3 regions of the Candidatus Palauibacter polyketidifaciens genome follow, and region 2 is predicted to be linked to each of the others. Evidence: riboswitches for the same ligand, from Rfam matches in the RefSeq annotation. Region 2 holds a riboswitch; each other region holds the start of a gene.
What was found. Region 2 has a riboswitch for S-adenosylmethionine ahead of metB (cystathionine gamma-synthase). Riboswitches for the same ligand answer to the same signal wherever they lie in the genome.
Positions count from the first base shown of each region.

Region 1: linked by a shared signal. The riboswitch ahead of RN729_RS07910 (hypothetical protein) and the one ahead of metB (cystathionine gamma-synthase) in region 2 are both predicted to bind S-adenosylmethionine.
Region 3: linked by a shared signal. The riboswitch ahead of metH (methionine synthase) and the one ahead of metB (cystathionine gamma-synthase) in region 2 are both predicted to bind S-adenosylmethionine.

Region 1 covers NZ_CANPVO010000025.1:33,595-43,218, reverse strand. Annotated here, with positions in the region: gene RN729_RS07935 (sodium:solute symporter family protein) at 5-1,726, opposite strand; gene RN729_RS07930 (DUF4212 domain-containing protein) at 1,723-2,028, opposite strand; gene RN729_RS07925 (hypothetical protein) at 2,149-3,849, opposite strand; gene RN729_RS07920 (O-acetylhomoserine aminocarboxypropyltransferase/cysteine synthase family protein) at 3,952-5,247, opposite strand; gene asd (aspartate-semialdehyde dehydrogenase) at 5,366-6,400, opposite strand; gene RN729_RS07910 (hypothetical protein) at 6,397-7,176, opposite strand; SAM riboswitch class I at 7,273-7,389, opposite strand; SAM riboswitch class I at 7,468-7,592, shown strand; gene RN729_RS07905 (alpha/beta fold hydrolase) at 7,666-8,667, shown strand; gene RN729_RS07900 (CocE/NonD family hydrolase) at 8,737-9,624, opposite strand, start outside.
Region 2 covers NZ_CANPVO010000042.1:3,857-13,480, forward strand. Annotated here, with positions in the region: gene RN729_RS11625 (DUF3526 domain-containing protein) at 1-667, opposite strand, end outside; gene RN729_RS11630 (ABC transporter permease subunit) at 669-2,093, opposite strand; gene RN729_RS11635 (ABC transporter ATP-binding protein) at 2,112-2,852, opposite strand; gene RN729_RS11640 (hypothetical protein) at 2,952-3,269, opposite strand; gene metB (cystathionine gamma-synthase) at 3,357-4,574, opposite strand; SAM riboswitch class I at 4,665-4,783, opposite strand; gene RN729_RS11650 (hypothetical protein) at 5,115-6,068, shown strand; gene RN729_RS11655 (hypothetical protein) at 6,091-6,522, shown strand; gene RN729_RS11660 (6-bladed beta-propeller) at 6,616-7,809, shown strand; gene RN729_RS11665 (carboxypeptidase-like regulatory domain-containing protein) at 7,814-8,998, shown strand; gene RN729_RS11670 (carboxypeptidase-like regulatory domain-containing protein) at 8,995-9,624, shown strand, end outside.
Region 3 covers NZ_CANPVO010000039.1:108,160-117,783, reverse strand. Annotated here, with positions in the region: gene menC (o-succinylbenzoate synthase) at 1-1,060, opposite strand, end outside; gene RN729_RS11000 (DUF5916 domain-containing protein) at 1,244-4,042, opposite strand; SAM riboswitch at 4,138-4,211, shown strand; gene metH (methionine synthase) at 4,250-8,011, shown strand; gene RN729_RS10990 (bifunctional homocysteine S-methyltransferase/methylenetetrahydrofolate reductase) at 8,008-9,624, shown strand, end outside.

The DNA of each region.
Region 1 (9,624 bases), on a different contig from region 2:
CGCGTCAGCCGCTGATTTCGTGTGCCTCGCCTGCCCCGCGCGGGAGCCGGATCCGCTCCACCAGCCGCTGGGCCTCGGCCGGCGGCGGCGGCGTGAAGCGGGACACGACGGACGCCACGGCGAAGTTCACCGTCATTCCCACCGCCCCGATCCCCTCGGGCGAGATCCCGAACCACCAGTTCTCCGCCACGTTCGCCGCCGGGTTCACGAACTTGAAGTAGACGATGTAGGCGGCCGTGAGCGTGATTCCGCACAGCATGCCCGCGATCGCCCCCTCCCGGTTGAGCCGCTTCGAGAAGATGCCGAGGATGATGACCGGGAAGAACGACGACGCCGCGAGCCCGAACGCGAACGCGACGACCTCCGCTACGAAGCCCGGTGGATTCATCCCCAGGTAACCCGCCACGACGACGGCGAACCCGGCGCTCAACCGCGCCGCGATGAGTTCGCCCCGCTCGCTGATGTCCGGCCGCCAGTTGCGCTTGAGCAGGTCGTGGCTGATCGCCGCCGAGAGTACGAGCAGGAGTCCGGCCGCCGTCGAGAGCGCCGCGGCCAGCCCGCCCGCCGCGACCAGTCCCACCACCCAGTTCGGCAGCCGCGCGATCTCCGGGTTCGCGAGCACCATGATGTCGCGGTCGATCGTGAGTTCGTTCTGCACGGGCGCGCCCGCCGCGTCCACCGCCTCCGGTCCCACGTACTGGATGAGTCCGTCCGCGTTGTGGTCCTCGTACGAGATCAACCCCGTCGTCTCCCACTTCGTGAACCACTCCGGCATCTCCGCGTACGGCTGGTCCGTCACCGTGTTGAGCAGGTTCGTCCTCGCGAACACCGCCACCGCCGGCGCCGCCGTGTAGAGGAGCGCGATGAACACGAGCGCCCAGCCCACGCTGATCCGTGCGTCCCTCACCTTCGGCACCGTGTAGAAGCGGATGATGACGTGCGGCAGCCCCGCCGTCCCCACCATGAGCGCGGCCGTGATCGCCAGCACGTCGAGCGTCGATTTCGTCCCGTCCGTGTAGGCGGTGAAGCCCAGCTCCTGGTGCAGGCCGTTCAGCCGGTCGAGCAGGAACGTCCCCGTCTCCTGATCCGCCGCCCCGAGCCCGATCTGCGGAATCGGGATCCCCGTGACGAGCATCGACAGGAAGATCGCGGGCACCATGTACGCGAAGATGAGCACGCAGTACTGTGCGACCTGCGTGTAGGTGATCCCCTTCATCCCCCCGAGCACCGCGTAGAAGAAGACGATCCCCATCCCGATGGCGACGCCCAGCGTAATGTCGATCTCGAGGAAGCGGCTGAACACGATCCCCACGCCGCGCATCTGGCCCGCCACGTAGGTGAAGGAGACGAAGATCGCGCAGATGACGGCCACGACCCGCGCCGTCTGGGAGTAGTAGCGCTCGCCCACGAAGTCGGGGACGGTGAACGCGCCGAACTTCCGCAGATACGGAGCGAGCAGCAGCGCCAGGAGCACGTACCCGCCCGTCCACCCCATCAGGTAGACCGAGCCGTCGTACCCCAGGAAGGAGATGATCCCGGCCATCGAGATGAAGGAAGCGGCCGACATCCAGTCCGCCGCCGTCGCCATCCCGTTGGCCAGGGGATGGACCCCCTTGCCCGCCACGTAGAACTCGCTCGTGGAGTGGGCCCGCGACCAGATCGCGATCCCGATGTAGAGCGCGAACGAAAGTCCGACGAGCGTCGCCGTCCACTGGAGAACCGTCATGCCGCGCCCTCCTCTCCGGCTACGTCGTCACGCTCGTCGACGTCGAACTCCCGGTCGAGCCGGTTCATGAGGAAGACGTAGACGAAGATGAGGACGACGAAGACGTAGATCGCACCCTGCTGCGCGAACCAGAACCCGAGCGGAAAGCCCGTGCCCGGGATCCGGATCGTGTCGAGCGCATCGGCGAACACGATCCCGGCGCCGTAGGACGCCAGCGCCCAGATCGCGAGGAGCGTCCCCACATAGCGGAGGTTGCGGCGCCAGTACTCCAGATGATCGCGGCCTGCTGCGGGATGATTCATGGGTCTCCCAGCGTGCGGGTCCGAACTTCTGCGGGTTGCCAGGACTTCACTTCGGCGTCGCCCAAGGCTGCGGCCCGGGTGGGCGGCGCGCCAGTGTCACGCCTCGCGCAGCGACTGCGGTTACCAGAACACGCCGAAGACGAGCCAGGCCGAGATCGCGGCGAGAAGTCCCGTGTAGAGCGCGGGGCTGGCCAACAGCGGCACGCGTTCGCTGAAGGGGTGAAGGCGGATCGGGCCGAGCTCGCCGGAGCTCTTCGCCAGCCAGTCGTCGGCGCCCGGGGGCGACGCGTCGCCGGCAGCCGCCTCGACACCGGCCGTCCCGACACCGACCGTCTCCCGCCAGCGGGGGTGGAGCGCCGCAAAGGCGCAGCCGGCGGCCGTGAACGCGACCGCCCACACGAACGCCTCCCACTGACCGGTCAGCCAGGATGGCAGCCAGGACACGTCGATCACCTCGCGGTCCACGAAACCCACGACGCCGTACAGCCCCCCCGTCGCCAGGCCGGCCATCCCCACCCGCCGGTTCGTGCGCGTGACGGCGCCGACCAGGTAGACGATGAGGAGCGGCGTGACGAACACCGATGTGACCGAGCGGAAGGCGGCGAGCATCGTCGGCGCGCGCAGGATCAGCGGCAAGTAGGCGAACCCCAGCACCAGGATCGCGACCGTCGCCATGCGTCCCACGCGGAGGTAGTGGGCGTCGTGTCGGTCCCGCGAGATGAAGCGTGCATAGATATCACGCGTGAAGACGGCCGACATCGAAGAGCCCATCGAGTCGAACGTGCTCACCGCGGCGCTCACGACCCCGGCCACGACGAGCCCCTTGGCGCCGATCCCGAGGTAGGTGGAGATCAGGTGGGGGTACATTTCGTCGGGCCGGGCGAAAACCGGGAACTGCGCCCGCCCGAAGAGCCCGAGCATGCCCGTGAAGAGCAGGATGACGAGGCTCACGCCGACACCCAGGACCCCCGCCATCTTCATGTCCCACAGCGAGCGGGCGCCCATCATCCGCTGCGTCGAGGTGTGGCTCACCGTCCACCAGCCGGAGGAGATGAGGATCCACGCGATGAAGATGACGGCGGGCGACGTGGTCCCGTCCCGTCCCCGAAAGGCGCTCACATGGACCAGGTCCGCGGCGGCGAGCCCCGGCGCGAGTCCCTCGGCCGTCGTCCCCAGGCTCTCCAGTTGCGCGACCATCGCGTTCCAGCCGCCCACGGCCTGCCACACGGCGATGCACACCGCGAGACCTCCCGCCATCACGAGCACGCTCTGCAGCACGTCCGTCGCAACGACGGCCCGCAACCCGCCCACGGCCGTGTAGACCCCGGACAGGAGGACGAGTGACACGATCAGTGCCCAGGACAGTGCCGGCCTCAGGCCGCCGACCCCGACCAGCGTGAGATGGACGGACCAGATCATGAGTCCCAGCACGGAGGTCCGGTACTGGATCTGGATCAGCGCGCCGAGGACCCGCGTCCCCGGACCGAAGCGGTGCTCGAGGTACTCGGAGTTGGTGTACAGCCCGGCCCGGTAGATGGCGGGGACGATGAGGAAGGTCGCGATCGTCACCCCGACGAGTCCGCCGAACGTGTGCGCGGAGAGGAAATGCAGGCCCTCGCTCGCGATCGTCCCCGTGGCCGACACGAACTCCGAGTTGTCCATGTTCGTCGCGAACAGGGACAGGCCGACCGCCCACCACGGAAGCGCGCGCGAACTCAGGAACCACTCGCCGCTCGTGGAGGTGCCGCGCGCGCGGCGCAGCCCGTAGGCGATGATCGCACCGTTCAGTCCGAGGACGATCAGCCAATCCAGGGCGCTCAAGGGATGGAAACGCTCCTGCGGTGAGGTTGCCGCGGTCGGGCGAGGCGTCCGCTACCGTAGCCGGCGCCCCGCCCGACGGTCAACGGCGGCCGCTCGGGTCGGTCATGCGGCGACCGGCCGGGCGGACGCCGCCACGTCCAGCGCGCGGTCGAGGTCCTCGATGATGTCATCGATGTGCTCGATGCCTACGGAGAGCCGGATGGTCTCCGGACGCACGCCGACGCTGATCTGCTCTTCCTCGGTGAGCTGCCGGTGCGTCGTGGAGGCCGGGTGGCACGCCAGCGACTTGGCATCCCCGATGTTCACGAGCCGCTTGAACAGCTCGAGCGCGTCGTAGAACTTCACGCCCGCCTCGAAGCCGCCCTTCACCCCGAAGGTCAGGATCCCCGAGGCCCGGCCGCCCAGGTACTTCAGGGCCAGCTCGTGGTACGGATCGCCCGGCAGTCCGGCGTAGCTCACCCACTCCACGACCGGGTGGTCCTCCAAGTGCTTCGCCACCGCCAGCGCGTTCTCGGAGTGGCGCTCGATGCGGAGGTTCAGTGTCTGGATCCCCTGGATGATCTGGAACGCGTTGAAGGGCGAGATCGCCGACCCCGTGTTGCGCAGCGGTACCGTGCGCGCCCGCCCGATGTAGGCGGCCGGCCCGAGCGCCTCCGTGTAGACGACCCCGTGGTAGCTGGGCTCCGGCGTCGTGAACTGCGGATAGCGGCTCGCGTGCTCGGTCCACGGGAATTCCCCGGAATCGACGATCGCGCCGCCGAGGGAGTTGCCGTGCCCGCCGATGTACTTCGTCAGCGAGTGCACGACGATGTCGAAGCCGTGTTCGATCGGCTTGAGGAGCGCGGGCGTGGCGACCGTGTTGTCGACGATGGTGGCGACGCCGTGGGCGTGCGCCACGTCGGCGACGGCCGCGAGGTCCACGATGTTGCCCGCCGGGTTTCCGATGCTCTCGACGAACACCGCCTTCGTACGGTCATCGATCAGCTTGGCCAGGTCGTCCGGGCCGTCGCCCTCGGCGAAGCGCACTTCGATCCCCAGCTGCGGGAGCATGTGGGCGAAGAGCGTGTAGGTGCCGCCGTACAACTGGGGCACCGAGACGATGTTGTCGCCCGAGGCGGCGAGATTGAGGATCGAGTAGTTGACGGCCGCGCTGCCGGAGGAGAGCGCAAGCGTCGCCAGGCCGCGTTCGAGCTGGGCGAGTCGCTCCTCAAGGACGGCCTGCGTGGGGTTCATGATGCGGGAATAGATGTTGCCTTCGACCTCGAGGTTGAAGAGGTCCGCGCCGTGCTGCGCGTCGTCGAACTCGTACGCCACGGTCTGGTACAGCGGCACCGCGACCGCGTGCGTCGTGGGCTCGGATTCGTATCCGAGGTGGATTGCTACGGTCTCGTCTCTCATGATCTCCGTCTTCTCTCCAATGGGGCCCGATCTCTCGGGCGGTGAATATCCGCGCCTCCGGCCGATCGTTTCGTCGCTGCGGGACGGCCGTCGAACGCGGAGCTGTACTCCGTGTCGATCAGCCCCGCGCGCAGCCCGCGAGACAGAATTCGGCGTTGGCCAAACAGGCGCCGGCCGCGCCCCGGACGCCGTTGTGCGCGACCACGGTCATTGCGAGGTCGTGCGGCGGCGCGGCGCGGATCCTGCCCACGCTCGCCGCCATCCCGCCGGCCGCGCCGATGTCCAGGCGCGGCTGCGGACGGTCCGGCTCCGAGCGCACGATGAGCGGCCGTTCGGGAAGCGAAGGCAGGGCCGGCAGCGACGGCGGAGCCCGGAACTCCGCCAGCGCCCGGGCCGCGGCTCCCGGACTCGCCGGGGACGCGAACTTCAGGAACACGTTCGCCGTGTGGCCGTCAAGCACCGCGACTCGATTGACGCTCACCGCCACGGCGATCTCCGACCCCAGGATCTTGTTGAGTTCCGGTTCGATCTTCTCTTCCTCGCCGGGGATCCAGGGGATGGCGTTTCCCCCGATCTGGACGGAACCGACTCCGGTCAGGCCGCCGCCGGTCACCGCCTGGAGGGTGACGACCGTGGCGGCCTCGATCCCGAAGGCGTCGTGCAGCGGGGCGAGGGCCAGCGCCAGTCCCGCAACCACGCAGTTCGGGTTGGCGACGAGCCGGCCTCCCCCTTCCGACCAGGGTTGTTCGGCGGTGAGGGCCAGCGCCTGCGGGTTGACCTCCGGCACCAGCAGCGGCACGTCCGCCCTCAGCCGGTGAACCGAGGCGTTCGTGCTCACGATGTGCCCGGCCTCCGCGAGCGCCGGCTCGAGTTCGCGCGCCACCCCCGACGGAAGCGCGGACAGCACGATCCGGCATTCCGGTGGGTCCGTGACGACGCGGAGCGGCAGTCCGGCCGCCTCCGGGGGCGGGTCGCCGCCGAGGCTCCAACGGACGGCGTTGCCGTACCTCTCGCCCGCGCGCCTCTCCGATGCCGCGACGGAGGCGAGCCGGAGGGAGGGGTGCCCGTCCAGCATCCGGATCAGCCGCTGTCCGACGATCCCGGTCGCGCCCAGGACGGCGACCGGCAGGCGTTCGTCCAACCGACGGGTCATGCGCATCGGGCGCTCGCTTTCCGGCCGCTGTTGCGGTCATGTGCCGGGTCGTGCCGGCCGACCCACGTGCCGGTGCCGCCGGGGGCCGCGACGCGGAACGGGATTCGGTGGTCTTCGGCGAAACGCAGCGCCCGGTCCTGGACGACGCCACCGGCCGTCCGCCGGGCCTCTCTCCACGTCGCCGTGCGCAGCGGCGCGATGTCGGGGAACCGCTTCGGATCGGCCGGGAAGATCCCGTCCACATCCTTCACGAGGCGAACCTCTGTCGCGCCGAGCGCGTGGCCCAGGAAGAGGGCCGTGAGATCGGATCCTCCCCTCCCCAGCAGCGACGTCACCCCGGTCTCGTCGACGCCCACGAACCCGGGAAGGACGATCGCATCGTGGGCCGCGAAGGTCGTCTCGATCCGGCGGGCATCCACCGCCACCGGATCGGCGGATCCCAGCGGACCCTGCGTGCGGACGGGCAGGTGCCAGAACGACATGCCCACGGCGCGCACGCCGGCCGTCGCCAGCGCGAGGCGGAGCAGGGCGACGGACGCTTCTTCGCCCGTCGCCAGAAGCGACCCCATGAGATCGTCCGGGAGCGACGGAGCGACTTCGCGCGCCGCGGCGAGCAGATCGTCGGTTGTGTCACCCATGGCCGACACGACCGCGACGACGTTCGCGCCACCGGCGACTTCGGCCCGGATCTCCTCGGCCACCGACCGGTACGCGGCCGGACGCGCCAGCACGGATGAGCCGAATTTGAGTACGTGAACGCGGCGAACTTCGCGCAATGAAACGCCTCCCCGAGTCTCGATTCACACTCAGCGGACTCCGGAGAAGCGACGCCCTGGAAACGACAGCTGCCGTGCTAACGAAGCGCGGCGGGCGACTCATCTACCAACGGATCACATCCGTCGCAGGAGTTGGCACATCAGTGGAAGAGCCACCTTCCACAGGTTGCCCCGGTGTCTTCGGGCCTGTCCCTCGACCGGTCTCGATGAGCGTTGAGGGCGCAGAGGCTACAGGGTCGTGGGCCGCGCGTCAAGTTGACCTCCGCTGCCGAAGCCGCCAGGTTCGGCCGCTACTCATCGAGACCGGCTGAGGGACGGGCCCTTTGAAGCCGGGGCAACCGGGGCACGCGCGTTCACGCGCAGCCCAGCGGTGCCAACTCCTGCGGACCCTTGAACGGGGATCCGAGAGATGAGCGTCGCACCCGCACGGGTCGGTCGGCTGCTCCGGAGTTGGCGTCGCGCAAAACATGGAGAAGCCGATTGAACGCCGTGCTGCCGGAGGGTCGGAGGGGTGCCGTCGCGATGCCGGCGGAGTGGAGGCCGGAATTCGCGGCCGGGGTCGACGCTCGCTTCCGGGTGCGCTACGAGCTCGCCGGGCCCGAGGGCGCGCCGCTGCTCGTCGCCATGGGGGGGATCTCCGCCGACCGCCACGTCTGCGCGAACGTCCTGGATCCAGCGCCCGGCTGGTGGCGGAAGCTGGTGGGCCCGGATCTGGCCATCGATACCAACCGCTGGCGGCTGCTCGCGATCGACTTCCTCGGGTCTCCCGGGACGTTCGAGTCGACGGAGTTCGCCGACCCTTCGAAGGGTCTTTCGCCGGACCGGATTCACATCACGCCCGGCGATCAGGCGGAGGCCGTGGCGGTTGTGCTGCGCCACCTCGGCGTCGAACGGGCCCACCGCATGCTGGGCGCCTCGTACGGGGGGATGGTCGCGCTGGCGATGGGGGTCCGCCATCCCGCCCGTGTTGGCGGCGTCGTTCTGATCGGCGCGGCGCACCGCGGCCATCCGCAGGCCATCGGAATACACGCGGTGCAACGGTGGATCGTCGAGTTCGCGCTCCGGCACGGCCGGGGGAGCGAAGGCGTGGCTCTCGCCAGGGCGCTGGCGTTCACGACCTACAAGTCGGCGGCCGGGCTCGACGCCCGCTTCCCGCACGACTGGGAGTGGGAGGATGGCGCCCCGGTCTACGCCGTTGGCCGCTACCTGGAGGAACGGGGACGGGAGTTTGCGGATCGGTTCCCGGCGGAGACCTTTCTGACGCTGTCGGCTTCGGTCGATCTGTGCGACCTGCGTCCGGAGGAACTCGGCGTCCCCGCCTGGCTCATCGGGTGGGAGGAGGACACGCTGGTGCCGCCCTGGCTGCTCCGGGAGACCGCAAATCGGATCGGCGCGCCCTCGCACCTGCGGATTCTGAACTCGGACGCCGGGCACGACGCCTTCCTGCTACACGCGCCCGACTACGAGGAAGCCCTTCGAGCCTCGCTCTGACGCCGGGGAGGCGGCGATGCCGGCAAAATGACGATGCCGGCGAGGCGACGCCCAGCCCGGCGGCGACGCTCAGCCGAATGGCGCCGTCGCGACGGGAAGCCGCACGCATGAAGGATATGCGGCGGAGTGCAGGACCGTGTTGCGGGCCGTCCGCATGCGCGTGCCGGTCCCCACGTCCTCTCCCGTGTTGAGGTTGCGGCTGAAGCGGGGGAAGCAGCTGCTCGTGATCTGAAGCCGGATCCGGTGGCCAGCGCGGAACACGTGGCTCATCGGATAGAGCTGGATGCGGAACTCCGTTGCTACGTTCGGCTCCAGAAGCTCCGTTCGGTCGAGCCCGCCACGATACCGCGCGCGCAGAATCCCCTCCGTGAGGACGAACGATCCTCCGGCCGGATCGACGTCCGTCACCCGCGCCACGAAGTCCGTGTCGCGCGCCGACGACTCGGCGTAGAGCACGACCTCGACCGGCCCCGTGACCTCCAGATCGCTCTCCAGGGCCCGCGAGGTGTAGACGAGCACGTCGGGCCGCCGCTCGAGCGGCGCCTGCTCGACGGGGCCGCCCCGCATCGGCGTCTCGGCGTGGGTCGTGATCAGCCGGGAAGAGAGGTTGCCCCCGAGCGACGGCGCCGGGTCGCGGGGATCGTACTCGAAGCGATCCGGCGGCTCGTCCCCCGGCGGCTCCGGATCCAGCCAGGCGTCGCCGCTCCGGTTCGCGCGCCCGTGGCTGCGCAGATACCAGGGCACCTCCTCCGTCCCCGGCGGCGGCCATTCCGCGCCCTCGCGCCACCGATCGGCGCCCGTCGTGAACCAGCGCAGCGGCGGGTCGTCGCCGATCCCGTCGTCCACGCCGCGAAGCTGCCAGTCGAACCAGCGCCGCTCCTCCTCCCGCACGTCCACCCAGGCGTCGGGTCCGAAGTCGAGATCCCCGACCGTCCTCGTCTCCGGGACTTCGTGCGA
Region 2 (9,624 bases):
CGAAGTCGCCCGCGACGAGGATCCCGGCCAGCGAGACCGCGAGCACCATGCCCACGACCAGGAGGGCGCGGAAGGCGAGCTTCGCCGCCACGACGCCCCGCGCCGACACCGGCTGCGAAAGGGTCAGAGCCAGCGTCCCCTGCTCGCGCTCCTCCGAGAGAACGTTGAAGCTCAGGGCCAGTACGAGCAGCGGCAGCAGGTACACGACGACGAAGGCCAGATCGAAGCGCCCGACCATCAGGTTGAGGGGACTCTCGACCTCGCCGTTCTGATGGAACGACGACTCGTTCGTGTAGATGTTGACGTCGTAGTAGTACGGCAGCAGGTCGCTCTGCCCGACGGCCAGGGCCGTCAGAGGCCCCGGCGTCAGCACCGCGGTGTGGCGGCCCCGGCGCCCGCCCAGCACGTTCGGGAGCCGCGGATCCGAGAAGGGGGAAGCCGGCTCCGCGCCGTTCTCAATGTCGGTCAGTTCCTGCTCGATCGCGAGGGCGCGCTCGACGTTTCCCGCCTGCGCGACCTCCACGGTGCTCTCCTGAAAACGCGTCCAGACCACGCCGTTGGCCAGCGCGTAGACCAGCAGGAGCGCGAAAAGCCCGAGCGCGAGCCGGAGCGGTCGGTCCGCCATGAGCAGGCGCCACTCGTTCCGGATGACGGTGCGCGCGGTCATCCTAGGCCACCTCCGCGCGCCGCACGCGCGCCGCGGCGATCAGGATCGTTCCCGCGAGCCATCCCCCGAGGACGACGAGCGACAGGATCCGGTTGCCCAGCACCCAGCCCAGCGTCGGAGCGTCGTACCGCAGCGGCGGGGTCGACTCCCAGAGTTCGGATCCGGCCTGGTAGGAGAAATCGCCGCTGCGGGAGTTCTCGGTGAGGTCGCCGTTCATCCGCCGCATCAGGTCCCGGCGGTACGTCTCCGCGGCGCTCGCGAAGTGTCGGTGCTGCTCGACATCGGTTCCGGCCAGTCCCATGGAAAGCGCGCGCACCGCAAGCAGAGGAGCCGCCACCGCGACCAGCTCGTGGACGACGCCCTGGCGCTCGAACGTATCCCAGAGTGCGCCGTAGTTGCGGTCGAAGATCCGGTTGCCGAACTCCTCGCTCTCCTGGAGGTAGGCACCCACGTCGTTGATCGGCAGATCCTCCACCCGCTCGACTCCGTACTGCGCCATGAGGCGTTCGGCCAGCGCAGCCCGGTCCGGAGGGATGATGTCCTCCGTGCCGGTGGCCATCTCCCGTTCCACGGTCTGAGCGAACTCGAGGGCGGAGGGCGTGGGGTGCATCCACTTCGACAGGTCCACCGCCACGCGCGGCGCCACGAGCCCGTTCACCACCCACACGCCCAGGAGGATCACCAGCGCGGTGCGCGTCGAGCGGGCCCAGGCGGAGACGGCCAGGGAAAGCGCCACGAAGGCGGCGAAATAGACCAGATATACGACGGCCAGGACCGCGGCCCGGGCCACCGGGGATGCCGCCGGACCCGGACTCCCGACCACGAGGGCCGCCGCCCCCACGGCCGCCGCCGGCACGAGGAGCAGCCCCAGCGCGCCTGCGATGCCCAGCGCCTTTCCCAGTGCGAGATCGCGCCGCCCGACCCCGGTCGCGAGCAGTTGACGAAGCGTGCCCCGTTCACGCTCGCCGGCGAGCGCGCCGAACGTCAGCAGGATGATGAGCAGGGGCACGAGGTGCTGCAGCACCTGCGCCGCCGTGAGCGCCCCGACGCGCTGGGCCGACGTCGCGTCCTGAGCGGGGCGCAGCAGGAAGTCGTTCTGCCGGTGCGCCTCGAGCCACACCGATGTTCCGGTGTAGGGGTCCACGCCCTCGTCCACGAAGGACAGCGCGAGGCGCGGCTTGAACGCATAGATGCCGTAGTGGGCCGCGGAGTGGGGGTTCTTCTCGCCCTGTGACTCCCAGTGATCGCGGGCCGTCGCCTGTGCGGCCGCGTGCTCCCGCTGCGCCTCCCGCGCCTGGACCCACCCGTGGCCCAGGGAGACGAGCAGCAGCGTTCCCACCAGGACGGAGCACCACCGGAAACGGCCGTCCCGGAGTACATCTGTGAATTCCTTGCGGACGATATGACGGATGCTGTGCCTGATCATCTACGCCTCCCAGTCGTGCTAGTCGTGCATGTGTTCCAGGTAGACGCGCTCGAGATCCGCGTGGCCGATCTCGTCCGTGCCCAGCTCCGTGACGAGGCTTCCGTAGCGCATGATGCCCACACGCGTTCCGGTCTCCTTGGCGCGAAACAGGTCGTGCGTCGCCATGAGCACCGCGACGCCGTCATTCCTGAGCCGCTCGATCAGGGCCGAGAACTCGTTGGAGGCCTTGGGGTCGAGACCCGAGGTCGGCTCGTCGAGCAGAAGGGCGTCGGCTTCCTTGGCCATCGCGATCGCGATCCCGACCTTCTGCCGCATGCCCTTGGAGTACTCGGACACGCGCCGGTCGACCGCGTCGCGCTCCAGGCCGGCTTCGACGAGGATGTCGGCGAGGCGTTCCCGCCCCAGCGACCCCTTCCCGCCCAGGGCGGCGAAGTACTCGAGGTTCTCGAGCCCGCTGAGGTTGCGGTACAGCATCACCTGTTCCGGGATGTAGGCGAGCCGGCGCTTCGTCTCGCGGTCGTGGGTCGACACGTCCATGCCGGACACCAGGGCCTGGCCTCCGGAGGGCGGCACGAAGCCCAGGAAAAGGTTGATCGTCGTGGTCTTCCCCGCCCCGTTGGGGCCGAGGAGGCAGTAGACCTCTCCCGGCTCGATGGCCAGGTCGAGTGAATCGAGGGCCTGCGTGGCACCATAGCGCTTGCTGAGCCCGCGGGCCTCGAGAAGGGGCGGTTGTCCCGCTCCCGATTCGGCGGTCTGCATGGATCTCCATCTCTCGCGTTGGCCGCGCCGTCACCGGCGCGGGCGACAAGTCTCCTGCCGGTCTCCGGACCGGCAGTGCGGCTTCGCTACAGACTTTCGCTACAGAGAGATGGGAAGCGGAGGAGCCCGGCTACGGTGGGGGGAGAGATGGGCGGCCCGGGCATTCAGCCGGTGCCCCCGAAGCGCCGGAGCCGGCACGAGACGCGGTTCGATGACGGTCGGCGTCGCCGAGGACACCACGGGGTCCGCCTTGTGCGCCAGTTCGCAGATCGAACACGCCGCCGGGGAATCGGCCGCGTCGTCGTGTGAATGCGTACCCTCCGCGAGGCCGACGACGACGAGCGAAAGGGCGACCAGGACTCCGGACAGCAAGCGCATGCGGCGCCTGGATCGTCCGGCATCGACCTGGTTTGCCATGGCTCCCCTTCCGTCCCGCGGATCGGCGCGCCGGACCGCCCGAGAGCGGCCGCGGCGGCGGCACCTTAGAGAACGCGCGGCACCCGGTCAACGTTGAGCCGCGGGCACCCGCGCGGCACGCGCTGGCGGACGCTCAGCCGCCGAGAGTGCCCGCTTCAGATCGGCCTCCAGGTCCTCACAGGCCTCGATCCCCACGGACAACCGGAGCAGTCCCTCGCCGATCCCCGCCGCCCGGCGGGCGGGTTCATCCATCGACGCGTGCGTCATCGTCCAGGGGTGCGCGACCAGGCTCTCGACGCCACCCAGCGACTCGGCCAGGGCGAAGTACTCGAGCACGTCCACGAAGGCGTCCACCGCCGCCCGTCCGCCGCGCAGTTCGAACGAAACGAGGCTGCCCCACCCCGTCTGCTGCCGCCGCGCGATATCGTGCCCCGGGTGATCGGGCAGGCTCGGGTGATAGACGCGCGTGACGACGTCGCTGCGGTCCAGCAGATCCACGATGCGGAGCGCGTTCGCCTCGTGCATGCAGCTGCGCGCGTGGAGGGTCCGCATTCCCCTGAGCGTCAGATACGAGTCGAACGGAGCCCCCGACACACCCATGACGTTGGTCCACCAGGCGATTTCTTCGAGCAGATCCTCATCCGCGGCGACCACCGCCCCGCCCACCACGTCTCCGTGGCCGTTCAGGAACTTCGTCGTCGAGTGCACGACGAGATCGGCGCCGAACTCCAACGGGCGCTGGTTGACGGGCGAGAGGAAGGTGTTGTCGGCCACGCAGATCGCCCCGATGTCGCGCGCCACTCGCACCCACGCGGCGATGTCGGTGATCCGCAGGCGTGGGTTGCTGGGCGTCTCGATCCAGATCATCCGGGGCCGGAGTCGGCGCGCGAGTTCGAGCGATGCGGACTCCCACGGGTCGATGAACTCGACGCGATACCCGCCACGGTTCGCCTCGGCGGAGAAGAGGCGGTGGCTGCCTCCGTAGCAGTCGCGAGGCGCCAGGAGCAGATCGCCCGCTGAAAGCAGGCGCGTCGACACGGCGATGGCCGACATTCCTGACGACGTGATCACGGCACCGCACCCTCCCTCGAGTTCGGCGATCGTTTCGGCCGCGAGATCCCGCGTCGGGTTGGCTGTGCGGGTGTAGTCGTACTTCGCGTATACGCCCGGCGCGTCGAAGACGAAGTTCGTGGAGAGATGGATCGGTGGCATGACCGCCCGATGGGCGGTGTCGACGCCAAGCCCCGCCCGCACAGCGCGTGTGACGGGGGACGAGGCAACGCGAGCGGCAGAGCGGTGGGTCATGGTGACCTCTCCGAGTCTCGAGTGTACCTCATCGGACTCCGGAGATTCGACACCCTGTGACTGCGGCTACCGCCCCGAAGGGCGGCGGGCGGTTCATCTTCACGGTGGAAGCGAGTCCACCGCAGGAGTTGGCACCTTTGCGGGAATGCCACTTCCCGCAGGTTGCCCCGGCGTCAACGGGCCTGTCCCTCAGCCGGTCTCGATGAGTTGTCGTGCGGGCAGTTTTACGGGAGTGGCCATCGGATGTCAACTAATACGGCGTCCTGTCCCGCTTCCGGGTCCAGCGCTCGAAAGCGTCCCGCGCCCCGTCGGAACGGATCGCACGAGCGGGACGATCCGGCGCTCCTCGGGCGGTCGCAGGCGGCCAACCAACACTTTTGATACACCCAACCATCGGTTTTGACATTGTCGAGAGCCTCACGTGGCTTTCGGTTTTTTCCCTCGTGTGAACCGATCCAGGTCAGGCGTGGATCGTAAGGCGACGGCGGAGAGCAGACGCACGGGGACATGCGACGACCACGGGCCAGATCATACAAGGGCTTGATCGCCATCTGCTGCACGGCGTGGATCGCGGCGAACGGGCGCGTGTCCGCACAGGCGGGCCGCCTGGTGCTAACCGAATCCGGCAGGCACGTAATGCCCGGGCACATCCTCGTTCGCGGCGGCGCGCTGTCTCCGCGAGGGGATGCCAGCCTGTTCTGGAGTGGCGATACGGTCTGGGTCGCATCGACGCGCCACGCCGAGGCACGCGCCGTGTGCCCCGAGAGGATCCGCGCGCCGCTCGGAGCGGCGTTCGTGAGCACCCCGGCGGCGGGAGGAGCGCCCGTCATCGAGATCATCGACGGGGGCATGGCGGGGGCGGATGAGCCGCGGATCATCCGCTTCTCCGATGACCAATGCCGCGCGACCGCCTGGACCGGCCCCGACCCGAGCCTGCCCGCTGCTCGTGACGCGGCCGGCTGGGTGTCCGCCAGCGGGACGGACCGCGGCGGGTCCGACGGAATCCCGACGACGCGGGTCTCGCTCGTGAGGGACGGCGGCACACCCTTCTCCGCGTCGAGCGTGGATCTGCCGATCGCCTGGTCCGACAGCGTGGCCATCTCCGTGTCGAGCGGGCCAAACGGCATCATCGTCTCGTCCCGCCAATTTCCGTTCGCATGGTCGGCCGCGGCGGACGGCAGCGACCGCACACCGGCGGGGCGTATCCCCGCCGGCAACGAAACTTACTACGCGAGCGACCCGTGGATCGGCACGGGCGTGTTCGCCCTCGACTCCGGCTTCGTCCAGGTGCTCGCCGATCTCGCTTCGGACCGGCGTCACCTCGTCTTCTACGACTCATCGGGCGCGTTCAGGCGCCGACGGGTCATCGACGTGCCATTCGGGATTCTCGACACCTCTCCGTACCGGCGGCAATTGCTGGCCGTCCGCCGGACGGACCGCGTCGAGATCCTCACCTACGAATGGACTTGGCAGCCACCCCGGGCCAGGGATTGAACCCGAAACGAAGGAGCGGAACATGCTGACGAAGAAGATCTCGAACTGGATGATCGCCGGCGCGATCATCCTCGGCGTCGCAGCTCTGACGCCGGACACCGTCCAAGCACAGTGGTGTGAGACGTGCGATTCCTTGACGGCTGAGTGTACATCTGACGGTCCGTATCTCAACGACTCGTGCTATAGCGGCGAATGGGGGGGCATTTCGTTTTGTGTTTCGTGGGGCCGCCTGTGGTGTGATCCTCGCATCACGCGCGCCCAGTCCACATCCGTCGGTGCGGACGGCGCGCTCGTGCGAGAGCGAACATTCGCATCGGTAACCTCCGACGCACCCGGGACACCGCAGTCGACGTTCCAACACGTTCGTGACTGCAAGAACCGCATCGTAGCGAGAGCCTACAGTGCGGATGAGGCGGAGGACATGCGTCGCCGGACGGAGTCGATCGTCATCTGAGGCCGCTCGGGCGTTGCCGATGATCGGAGGAAACCGAGGCCCGGGGCTTCTTCCGATCATCGGTGGCTCAGAGTACGGATAGGAGATCGGATCATGATCAAAGCGGTGCTTGCCGCTGTGGCGGTCTTCGCCGCAGCCGAGGGCCTCCCGGCCCAGGAACGTCGCGACACGCTCGTCGCGGTCTCCCGCCTGGCGGTCCCCGACAGTGTGCCCCTCACGTACATTGAGCAGTTGGTTCACGCCGCGGACGGGTCGACGTTCATGCTCGATGCCCGGACGGAGGGCGTGTTGGCGTTCGGCGCGGACGGGGCGTTCCGGCAGCGAATCGGTCGGCGGGGCGAAGGGCCGGGCGAATTGCTTTCGCCGTGGCGTCTCGGGCTGCTGGGGCGCGACACGCTGTGGGTCGCGGATGCGCGGCGCCGCGTCAACCTCTACGATGCTTCGACCGGGGAGAGTCTGGCGGACTTTGGCCCGGCCACATGGGATGCCGCAACGGCGGGTGGCGAGATCGTGCGACCGTTCGCGGCGCTGGCGGACCACAGCATCATGGCCTTCAGGTGGGCGGAGACGGACGCGCTGGCGGAGGTGCTCGCATTTCGCGTCGAGCGGGGGGGCGCTCCAGAAGGCGCTCCGCTTGCGCTTCTGGAGCTTCGGGACCGATCCGTCGCGGCCCCGGTGCCAACGGGAGACGGCAGCCTGCGATTGCGCAATCCGTTTTCTCACAGCGATATGATCGCCGTGGGGCCTGGCGGGCGGCGCGTCGCGGTCATCCGGCGTCCGACGCCAGCGGGCTCGCCAGCGTTTTTCGTCGCGGAGCGGCACGACGTGTTGCGAGGTATCGTGGACACCGTTCAGGTGTCGTACGAGCCGCGCCCCCTCGACGCCGGCGAGATCCGGGCGTGGGCGGAAGATCTCGAGGCCGTGGAGCGGGTGGTCGAACTCGGCGCGTTCCCCAGCCGCGCGGCGGCGGTCGGCGCGGTGATGGAGGCGCTCGACGCGCCCGGCCACTACCCGCCGGTCGAGAATCGCGGGCGGGGCATCATCGACGAGGGTGTGATCATGGACCCGAACGGCGACATGTGGTTTCAGATTCACGACCCGTCCGGTCGGTCGAACGAGTGGATCGTCATCTCCGGGGAGGGTCGCGCGGGCGAGGTGTCGACTGTGGCGGCCCCCGAGGATGCCCGGCTGCTCGCCGTGAGCGGAGACCGGGTGTGGGCAGAGGTGCGCGATGCGTTCGACGTGCCCGCGGTTCAGGTACTACGGGTCAGGCGCGCCGGCGGATGACCGCATGATTCGTTACGCCGGTGTCCGCACGGCCCTCGCCGCGAGCCTCGCGTTGGCCCTGCTTGCGCCCATGGTTACCGCGCAGGAGCCCGGCGCGCGGCTGACGGGGATCCTTCTGTCGGAGGGCGACGGTGCGCCGGTGGACGGGGCGGTCGTGTCCGTCGACGGTCCCGACGGCGTTGTCGTGTGGGAGACGCTGTCCAACTCGAGCGGCGCGTTCAGCCTGCCGCTGCCGCCTCCGGGCACGTACCGCGTGCGGGTGTCGCGCATCGGCTACGAGTCGTGGACCTCCGGCCCGGTCCGCATCGACTCCGCCCAAGCGACCGGCCCCTTGCGCCTCGAGGTCCCGGTGCGGGCGGTGCCGCTCCCGGAACTGATGGTCACGGAGCAGACCGACTGTCCCACCACGCCCGAGGAGCGGCGGCGTGCGTTCGAACTTTACGAATCGGTTCTCCCCGCCCTCGTCTCGATGTCGGCCGAAGAGGTCTTCGACTCTCTGGTCGTTCGGCTGGATCGACCGGTCAGGGTGTGGAGACGCGGCAGCTTCCGATATGTGCAGGACACAGTAACGGTTGTCGTGCCGAAGGCCCTGAACAACGCGGCGCCGACACACCTCGAGGCGTTCGGGTACGCGGAGGCGGTCAACGACTCAACCACCACCTTCTACGCCCCTGACGGAGAAGCGCTGGCGTCGCCGGGCTTCCTCGCGACGCATTGCCTCAGCACCACGAAGGCAGAGGATGAGGTCACCGCGGGGCTGTCCTTCCAGCCCAGGCTCGACCGCGATGTGGTCGATGTCCAGGGCGTCCTGTGGATCGATACGGTCGCCGTTGAACCGCAGAAGTTGGAGTTTAGGTATACCTCCTTGCGTCCGTTCTTGCGGAGATACCTGCTGCCGAACCTGGAGAGTCATGTACTATCGCGGCGCCAGGAGGAACTGGGGCGTCGCGTCAGGTTCCACGCGATCGAGTTGATCGAGTCGGACTACGGCGGCGCCCTCCACTTCGAGCGAATCGAAGGTGGTGGGTGGCTTGTGCGCGAGTGGAGGATCGTTCGCCCACGCCTTGCCATCTTCTTTCGTAGCGACGTCGTCCTCGGAGCGTACGTCCAGCCGAAGGCTGTTCCGCTAACGCACAGCGGCAGAATCCTCGCGATCTTCCGGTCGCAGCGGGACAAAGGTGGACGTTGACCGCGCCCGCATCCATCGGCGCGGCCTTCGTCGCGAGCTTCGCGCTGGGCCTGCTTGCGCCCGCGGTCGCCGCTCAGGAGCCCGTCGCGCGGCTGACGGGCATCCTCATGTCCGAGGGCGACGGCGCCCCGGTGGACGGGGCAGTCGTGTCGGTCGATGGTCCCGACGGCGTCGTCGTCTGGGAGACGCTGTCGAACGCCAGCGGCGCGTTCAGCCTGCCGCTGCCGCCGCCGGGCAGTTACCGCGTGCGGGTGTCGCGCATCGGCTACGAGTCTTGGATCTCCGGCCCGGTCCGCATCGACTCCGCGCAGGCGTCCGGCCCGCTGCGCCTTGAGGTCCCGGTGCGGCCGGTGCCGCTCCCGGAACTGATGGTCACGGAGCAGACCGATTGTCTGACGACGCCCGACGAGCGGCGGCGGGCGTTCGCACTCTACGAGTCCGTCCTTCCGATCCTGGACTCAATGGCCACCGCCGAGACTCACGACTCTCTGCTTGTGCGGCTGGAACGGCCGATCAGGATTTGGAATCGCGGCAGGTTCCGCCGTGCACGGGACACCGTCACCGTCATGGTGTCGGAGGCGCTCCCCAACGCGTCGCCGAGACATCTGGAGACGTACGGGTACGGC
Region 3 (9,624 bases), on a different contig from region 2:
CGGGCCGGTCGCGCGGCACCGTCACGAAGCCATCCGCGCTCATCGTCCACTCAGGGGTGACGACGTCGCGATCCCAGTAGCGGGCGCTCGGCGACAGATCGCCGGGAAGCCGGAAGTTTGCCATCGAAGCCAGCGCCACGTTGTAGGCGCGTCCGATCCCGCTCTCGAGCATCCCCCCGCACCAGACGGGGACCCCGGCCCGCGCCGAGATGTCGTGGATCTCCCGGGAGTTCCGGAACCCGCCGACGCGACCCGGCTTGATGTTCACGATCCGCCCGCTGCCGAGCGCCAGCATGTCCTCGCATGACGCCGGGTCCACGATCGACTCGTCGAGGCAGACGGGGGTGGCGAGCCGTTCCTGGAGCCGGGCATGGCGCACGAGATCGCCTGCGGCCAGCGGCTGCTCGATCATGATCAGTCCGAAACCGTCGAGTTCCGCCAGGCGGTCCGTGTCGTCCAGCGTGTACGCGGCGTTCGCGTCGACGGCGAGTTCACGGTCGGGCCCCAGCGCCTCGCGCACCGCCGCGACGTACTCGATGTCCTTCTCCGGGCTGATCTTGAGCTTGATCTTCCCGTAGCCCTGCTCGACCGCCTGCCGCGCCTTCTCGACGAGCGCGGCCGGCGAAGGCTGGAGGCCGAGCGAGATGCCCGTCGGCACCCGCTCCCGGGTCCCTCCGACGAGCTCCGACAGCGAGACGCCCCGGACTTCCGCGCTCAGGCCCCAGATGCCCATCTCGATCGCGGCCTTGGCCATGGGGTGGCCCTGAACGCCCTCGTCCAGAAGGGGCTTGACCGCCTCCGGGCTCTCGAGTTCCCGCCCCAGCACCCGCGGCAACAGCCATCGCCGCAACGCCAGCCGCGCCGTGTCCACGGTCTCGGGGGAGTAGTTCGGCTCCTCCCCGCACACGCACTCCGACCAGGCCGTGGCGCCGCTCTCGTCGCGGAGTTCAAGGAGAAGGATGCGGCGGTTCTCGACCCATCCGGACGAGATGATGAACCGCTCCCGGAGCGGGAGTTCGATCTCCCGCAGCGTGACGTCCGTCAGGCACAGAGGACTCATCGGCAAGGCGTTCGTCTCCGTGGGGTGGGTCGCTCCGCAACTCATCACTCCGGGCCCGATCCGGTGTCGGCGCGGGAACCCCGTACGGTCGGGGTCCATCAGCCGCGGAAAGACCCGGTCAGTTAGCGGGACGTTAGCCGTTGCCGCACGGCTCGCGCCAGAATCCGGGCTCGGCGGGGCGGGTCAGATGGAGAGGTAGTGACTCACCTTCACGATGAAGACGTTCTCGGCCGGCGCGAGGAACAGCCCCTCCAGGTCCCGATTGAGGTCGAAACTGCCGAGCGGGACGCTCTCGCGGCGCGCGTGCTGCCAGACGAGGAAGAGCTCGGAACCCGGGCGGTACTCCCAGCGGAACACCGCGTTGCCGCGCAGAGAACGGATGTTGAAGTCGCGGTCCCGGGTGGAGTAGTCCAGCGTGCCGTCGCCATCGAAGTCGAAATAGCGCGAGCCGTTGAAGGCGCACGTCGTCCCGTCCGTGCAGCCGGTGACGACGCCGTTGAAGCGGTAGGCCCGCCCCTCGGCGTATTCGACGAAGTCGAACGATCCGGGGGCCTCGAGCTGTCGATAGCCGAGATAGTCACCCGCGGAGAGGAGCGGCTGCGCATAGAGCTGGAGGCTGACGTTAGGCGTGAAGGACACGTTCAGCCGGGTCTCCATCGAGAATCCCGTCCGCTGGAGGTCTCCGAACAGGTATCGCGTCCCGTATGTCGGCAGGTAGTCGAGGGTGCTCGTCCGCGTCACGTACTGCGCTGCATCCCGCCTGTCCGTGTAGTTCGGGCTCAGCGAAAACCGCCAGTTCGGAAGCGGCCGATAGGAGATGTTCAGGCCCGTGTTGAAGTCGTGCCCCCGGCCCTGCGCCGCCACGCGGTACGAGAAACGCGGCGACACGTGGAACGACCGGCTCCGATCCGTGTTCGCGTCCACCCGCACGTTGAACTCCGCGGGTTCCGTCATGAGCGGACCGCCGCGGGTCTGCGTGTCGGACTGGGACTCGGGCGAATACGAGAGGTTGAGGTTGAAGGCCCAGTTGTTCAGGAAGGTGAACCTTCCGCTCATCCACGCCGCGCCCGTGTCGTAGGACCGGCGGAAATGGTCCGGACCCCACACCTTCTCCAGCAGCGAGTGACGGAAGTTGTGGTAGGTGAAGAGGCTTATGTTGTAGTTTCGGAACAGGTTGCCCGGCCTGATCTCCCGGTATCCGATACGGGCTCCCACGTCGAGCCGCTCGCCGGTCGTGAGGAAACCGAAGTCGTTGACCTCGAAGCCCGGTGTCTGCTGGCCCGCCCATGTGCCCCAGGTCCAGTGCTCGCCCTCCTTCTCGAGCTGTACCCGCCAGTCGCTCCCGAACATGGAAGTAGCGGTGGAGTCGACCGCCAGGTAGGTCGCGTCGGGGCGCTGGAAGTAATGCGTGGGATTGCGCTGCAGCCGGAGGAGCGCATCGCTCGATCCCTGGACCAGACTGCCCGAGTAGAACCCCCACAGACGATAGTCGCGGCCGCGGCGTCCGCCCCACTGGTGTTCGAAATCGACCCCGAAACTGAACGCCTCGGAGGGGAGGAAATCGAACGATCCGTCTCCCGGGAGCTCCCGCTTGAGCCCGGTGCCGATCACGCCGATCTTGCTCGCGCCCCCGCGGAAATCCTGCTGCAGCCGAACGACCGCGTGCTCGGCCTGGGGCTCGGCCACGAACCTTCCGAGGGAATCATCCTCGGCAAAAAACGCCTGCCCCATCTCCTGTCCGGTGACCGCCGCCAGGGCGCCTACGGAGAGACCACTCCGGGTTCTGCCCGTGAGCTTCGCCGCCCCCAGGATCGACGTCACGTGGGGCTCGTCGTGAAAGTCCGCCTCGTAAGGTCCGGATCCCCGCGGTTCCCGTCCGATCCGCCGGCTGAAGAAGAGCGCCTTGCCGCCACCGAAGCGGCCGCCGCGCGAGCCGGCGAAGGTGAAGATCTGCGCGTCGCGTACGAAGAAGGGGCGCTTCTCCGGGAAAAACGTCTCGAACGCCGTGAGGTTGATGACCTCGGGGTCCACCTCCACCTGGCCGAAGTCGGGATAAACCGTCGCATCGAGGCTGAAGGCGGAGCCGATCCCCATGCTCATGTCGAGCCCCCCGCGCGGCTCCATCTCGGTGCCGTCGAACAGCGGGTTCCCGGGCGTCGCGGGGGCGGTGTGGTACTGGGACACGGCGAAGGGCCGGACCTCGAACCTCCGGCTCGATCGGGGGAGTTGCAGGCCGTCGATCGTGCCGAACTGGCTGACTCGCCCCCGGGCCGTGCGCGACTGCAGGGCGAAGTAGTCCGTTTCGTTCGTCTCGAGACGCCGCCGCTCGAAGTTGATGCCCCACGTCTGCATGCCGGGGCGGGCTTCGTAGCGGATCTGGGAGAGCGGGATCCGCATCTCCACCGTCCACCCTCGGTCGTCGACCTGCACCGCGGAGTCCCAGATCGCGTCCCAGTTCACGTCTTCCTGCGTATCGCCGAACAGGTACCGGTCCGTCTCGGCGCCGGCGGCGCTGACCTCGAACTCGTAGCCGGTCAGCCCGTCCCGGTTCGGATCGAGGGAGAGCTTGAAGGAATCGAAGGAACCCCGTTCATCCCGGCGGGTGAGACGCGCCCGGATCACGCTTGGGTCGCTCTCGTACAAGCGGGCGGCGACGTAGATCGCGCCGTCGTCGAACACGACCCGGACCTCGGTGGGCTCCGACGGATCCGCTCCCTCCAGCGGGACGCCCTGGACGAAGTCCGTGATGATGGGGGCCGGTTGCCACGCCGGGTCGTCGAGTCGGCCGTCGATCGAGAGCGCGCCCTCGCGGCGCACCGCGTCCACGGCCGCCGGATACACGCCTCCCCTGAAGACGGTCGCTTCGGGTCCTTCGGGCGGTGAGAGCCCCTCCTGCTGCCCGTGAAGCCCCCACCCCACCCCGTTTATCGCGAGAGCCGCGGAGAGGAGCACCGCGCGGCTCGCCAGACGCCAGTTTTGCATGTAAGGCCAGACACATCTTCCCGCGACATCGTTTAATGGAGTCCGATCCAAGTTTCGTCGGCGCCGCGAGAGCGCTAGTTTGGCGTCTGCCGGGGGAATCCGGACGTGGTGATTTGAGGCGGATTGCAGCCACGCAAAACAATCGCTAAAGAGCCACGCCCCGGGCGCGATTCTTTGGCGACCGGGCTTTTTTTTGGGGTGAACGTCGTGTCCGAAGGCCGAAGAAAACGCGTCGCACAGATTCGGGAGGCGCTCGACCGGCGCATCCTCCTGATGGATGGCGGCACGGGAACGATGATCCAGCGGCTGGGCCTCGACGAGGCGGCCTATCGCGCGGGCCCGCTCGCGGGCCATCCGCAGCCGCTGTTCGGGAACCACGACGTGCTGTGCGTCACCCGTCCCGACGACATCGCGTCCCTCCACCGCAGCTACCTGGAGGCCGGGGCCGATCTCATCACGACGAACACGTTCAACGCCCAGGCCATCTCCCAGGCGGACTACGGCATCTCGCCCGAACACGGCAACGAGCACCTGATCCGCGAAGTCAACGTGGCGGCCGCGCGGCTCGCACGCCGGGCCGCCGACGACTTCACGCGCAGGGACCCGACCCGTCCCCGCTTCGTACTCGGGTGCCTGGGTCCGACGAACCGGACGGCGTCCCTCTCTCCGGACGTGGAGGACCCCGCCTTCCGCGCCGTCACCTTCGATGAACTGGCCGCCGCGTACCGCCTGCAGGCGGAGGGGCTGCTGGAAGGCGGCGCCGACGTGCTGCTCGTCGAGACGGTGTTCGACACGCTCAACGCGAAGGCCGCGATCTGCGGCATCCTCGAAGTCGGCGCGGAGCTTGGCGAAGAGATCCCCATCGCCGTGTCGGGGACGATCACGGACCTGTCGGGACGCACGCTCTCGGGGCAGACGGTCGAGGCGTTCTGGCTCTCGATCCGTCACGCCGACCCCCTCTTCGTCGGTCTCAACTGCGCGCTCGGAGCCGAGGAACTCGAGCCCTACGTCGCGGAACTCTCCGCCGTGGCCGACGTTCCCGTGGGCTGCCACCCCAACGCGGGCCTGCCGAACGAGTTCGGCGGATACGACGATACGCCGGCCCATATGTCCGACCTGCTGGGCAATTTCGCGGATCGCGGGCTCCTCAACCTCGTCGGCGGCTGCTGCGGGACGGAGCTGGAACACATCCGGGCGATCGCGGAGCGCATGAACGGTGTGCCGCCGCGACCCGTGCCCCTGATCGATCCGCTGCCCCGCTTCTCGGGTCTCGAGCCGCTCGCGATCCGGCCCGACACGCTGTTCGTGAACATCGGCGAGCGCACCAACGTCACGGGTTCGGCCCGCTTCGCGCGGCTGATCCGTGAGGACGCCTTCGACGAAGCAGTCGAGGTCGCGCGCGACCAGGTGCTGAACGGCGCGCAACTCCTCGACGTGAACATGGACGAGGGTCTCCTGGACTCCGAGGCCGCGATGACGCGCTTCCTGAACCTCATCGCGGCGGAACCCGACATCGCCCGCGTCCCGACGGTCATCGACTCCTCGCGCTGGGAGGTCATCGAGGCGGGGCTGAAGTGTACGCAGGGAAGGGCGGTCGTGAACTCGATCTCGCTCAAGGAGGGGGAGGAGGCGTTTCTCGAGCAGGCGGCCCTCATCCGCCGCTACGGGGCCGGCGTCATCGTCATGGCCTTCGACGAACGGGGGCAGGCGGACACTGTGGACCGCAAGCTGGAGATCTGCGCCCGCGCCTACCGCCTCCTGCTCGGCGCCGGGTTCCGTCCGGGGGAGATCATCTTCGATCCCAACGTCTTCGCCGTGGGCACGGGGATCGCGGAACACGACGGGTACGGGGTCGCCTTCATCGAGGCCGTCCGCCGGATCAAGAACGAACTCCCCGGCGCGATGACGAGCGGCGGAATCAGCAACATCTCCTTCTCCTATCGGGGAAACGACGCCGTGAGGGAGGCGATGCACACGGCCTTCCTGTACCACGCGATCGCGGCCGGACTCGACATGGGGATCGTGAACGCGGGACGGCTTCCGCTCTATGACGACATCGACCCGGAACTGCTCGAAGCGGTGGAGGATGTGCTCCTCGCCCGCCGGCCCGACGCGACCGAGCGGCTGACGGATCTCGCGGGCCGGATCCGGGACGAAGGGATCGAGACGCGGGTGGACGACGCCTGGCGTTCGGAGGGCGTCGAGACGCGGCTCGAGCACGCGCTCGTGGAAGGGATCGTCGAACACATCGAAGAGGACGCCGAGGAGGCCCGTCTCCTGTACGGCAAGGCGCTGGAGGTCATCGAGGGGCCGCTCATGGCGGGGATGAACCGCGTCGGCGACCTGTTCGGGAGCGGTCGCATGTTCCTGCCCCAGGTCGTGAAGTCGGCGCGCGTGATGAAGCGGGCCGTCGCCTTCCTCGTCCCTCACCTGGAGGCGGAGAAGGCGGCACGGGCGACCTCCGCGGCGGGTGCCAACTCCGGTTCCCAAGTGGTGGCCCGGAAGGGGAAGGGGACGATTCTCCTCGCGACGGTGAAGGGGGACGTCCACGACATCGGGAAGAACATCGTCGGCGTCGTGCTGCAGTGTAACGGCTACGACACCGTGGATCTCGGCGTCATGGTCCCCCCGGACCGCATTCTTGCGGAGGCGAGGGCCCACGGCGCGGACGCGATCGGGCTCAGCGGCCTGATCACGCCGTCGCTCGACGAGATGGTGCGGGTGGCGAGCGAGATGGAACGGGAGGCGTTCGCGGTGCCCCTCCTCATCGGAGGCGCGACGACCTCGCGGAAGCATACCGCCGTCAAGATCGAGGAACGGTACTCGGGGGCGACCGTGCACGTGCTCGACGCTTCGCGGGCCGTCGGGGTCGTGGGCAAGCTCCTGGGCGGCGACGGAGCGGAGTTCGTGGAGCGGACCCGCGCCGAGTACCGGCGCGTGCGGGCCGAGTACCGCGAGGGGAGGCGCCCGCTCGCCACGCTCGAGCGGGCCCGCGCGAACCGGCTTTCGGTCGACGCGGCCGTGGCGGTGCCGTCCCCCCGGGAACCCGGCGTGCACGTGTACGACCCGTTCCCGTTGGAGGAACTGGTCGAATACATCGACTGGACCCCCTTCTTCCAGACATGGGAGATGAAGGGACGCTTCCCCACGCTGCTCGACCATCCCGAACGAGGGGCGGCGGCGCGGTCGCTGTACGATGATGCCCGCGGGCTGCTCGACCGGATCGTCGCCGACGAGTCCCTGACGGCGCGGGCGGTCGCGGGGCTGTATCCGGCCAGCGCGCGGGGCGACGACCTCGTCCTCTTCTCTCCGGAGGGCGGCCGCCGCGAGTTGCTGCGGGTTCCGCACCTCCGGCAGCAGATGGACCGCTCATCGGGTGCGAACGTCAGCCTGGCCGATTTCGTCCTGCCCGAGATCTCGGGCGCCACCGACTGGAGCGGCGCCTTCGCCGTGACGGCCGGGATCGGCCTGGAGGCCCTCTGCGCCCGCTTCGAGGCGGCGGCGGACGATTACCAGAGCCTCCTCGCGAAGTCACTCGCCGACCGGCTGGCCGAGGCGCTGGCGGAGCGTCTGCACGAGATCGTGCGGAAGGAAATCTGGGGATACGCCCCGCACGAAGGGCTCGACAACGAGGCGCGGATCGCGGAGCGCTACGTCGGGATCCGTCCGGCCCCCGGTTATCCGGCGTGTCCAGACCACTCGCAGAAGGCGCTCCTCTTCGACCTTCTCGAGGTGGAGCGTCGAATCGGGATCGCCCTCACGGAAAACTACGCCATGCACCCCGCCGCCTCGGTGTCCGGGTGGTACTTCGCGCGGCCGGAGGCCCGGTACTTCGGCCTCGGCCGCATCGGGGCCGACCAGGTGGAGGACTACGCCGCACGCAGCGGAATCTCGCTCACCGAGGCGGAGCGCCGCCTTTCGCCGAACCTCGCGTACGACCGGGATCCGGTTCCGGAGGCGACGGCATGAGCGGCCGGCTGAGGGAGTGGATCGCGGGAGACGGGGTCCACCTGATCGATGGTGCGATGGGCACGGTGCTCTACGAGAGCGGCGTCTTCGTGAACCAGTGTTACGACGAACTGAACCTCTCGGAGCCCGACCTCGTACTTGGCGTCCACGCCGACTACGTGCGGGCCGGGGCGGAACTCATCGAGACGAACACCTTCGGGGCGAACCCCGTCAAACTCGAACCGTTCGGCCTCGAGCCGTCCGTGCACGAGATCAACGTGAGGGCCGCGCGCCTGGCCCGGCAGGCGGCCGGAGGGCGCGCCGAAGTGCTCGGGGCGATCGGCCCGCTCGGCATCCGCATCGAACCCTGGGGCCCCACGTCAGTGGATGAGGCGGCCGACCTCTTCGGACGACAGGTCGCCGGGCTCGCGGAAGGCGGCGTCGACGGCTTCATGCTCGAGACGTTCTCCGATCTCGACGAACTGCTGCAGGCCGTGCGGGCGGTGCGGAGGGTCGCGGGGGATGCGCCGGTCTTCGCGCAGATGACCTTCGGGGACGCGGGCCACACGGAGTACGGTGCCACGATCGAAGCCGCGGCGGCGGCGCTGGAGGGGGCGGGGGCGGACGTCATCGGCCTCAACTGTTCGGTCGGGCCCTCCTCGATGTTGTTGGGCGTCGAGCGGATGGTGGCGGCGACATCGCGGCCGGTGTCCGCGTCGCCCAACGCGGGGCTGCCGCGCGACATCGGGGACCGGAAGATCTACCTCGCGAGTCCGGAATACATGGCCCGCTACGCACGGCGCATGGTGGAGACGGGGGCCCGCTTCGTGGGAGGGTGCTGCGGCACGTCGCCCGAACACACGCGACTGACGGCGACGCTGCTCGGCACCGACGGCCCCGGGCCGGCTCGCGTATCCGTCTCCTCCCCGAGCGACGCGGGGGGCCGCGAAGCGGCGGAGCCACCTCCGCTCGCGGACCGCTCGGCACTCGGACGTCGCCTGGCGCGCGGCGAGTTCGTCGGGGCGGCGGAGTTGACGCCGCCGCACGGGTGGGACCCGGGCGAACTGGTGGCGGGAGCCGCCCGGCTCCGCGACGCCGGCGTGCACACCGTCCACATCGTCGACGGCCCCGCCCACCGGAGCCGCGTCGCCTCGCTTCCCGCCGCGATCGTCGTCGAGCGCGAACTCGGCATGGAGACGGTCCCGCACTACAGTTGCCGCGACCGCAACATGCTCGGCATGCTGAGCGACCTCCTGGGCGCCGCCGCGGCCGGTCTCCGCAACGTCTTCCTCATCACCGGCGATCCCCCGCGCGGCGGACCCTACGACACCGGCGGCGTGTACGACATCGACAGCATCGGACTCACGAACATCGTCCGGCAGCTAAACCTCGGCCTCGATCCGGGCGGGAGTTCGATCGGGGCCCCGACCTCGTTCGTGAAGGGCGTTGCCGTGAACCCCGGCGCCGTCGACCCGGAGGAAGAGATCCGGCGCTTTGCCTGGAAGGCCGAGGCGGGCGCGGACTTCGCCGTCACGCAACCCATCTTCGACCTGGAGAACTTCCTCGCCTTCGCGCGCGAGATCGAGGGCTTCGGCGTCCCGCTCCTCGTGGGCCTGTGGCCCCCTCTGTCGCTG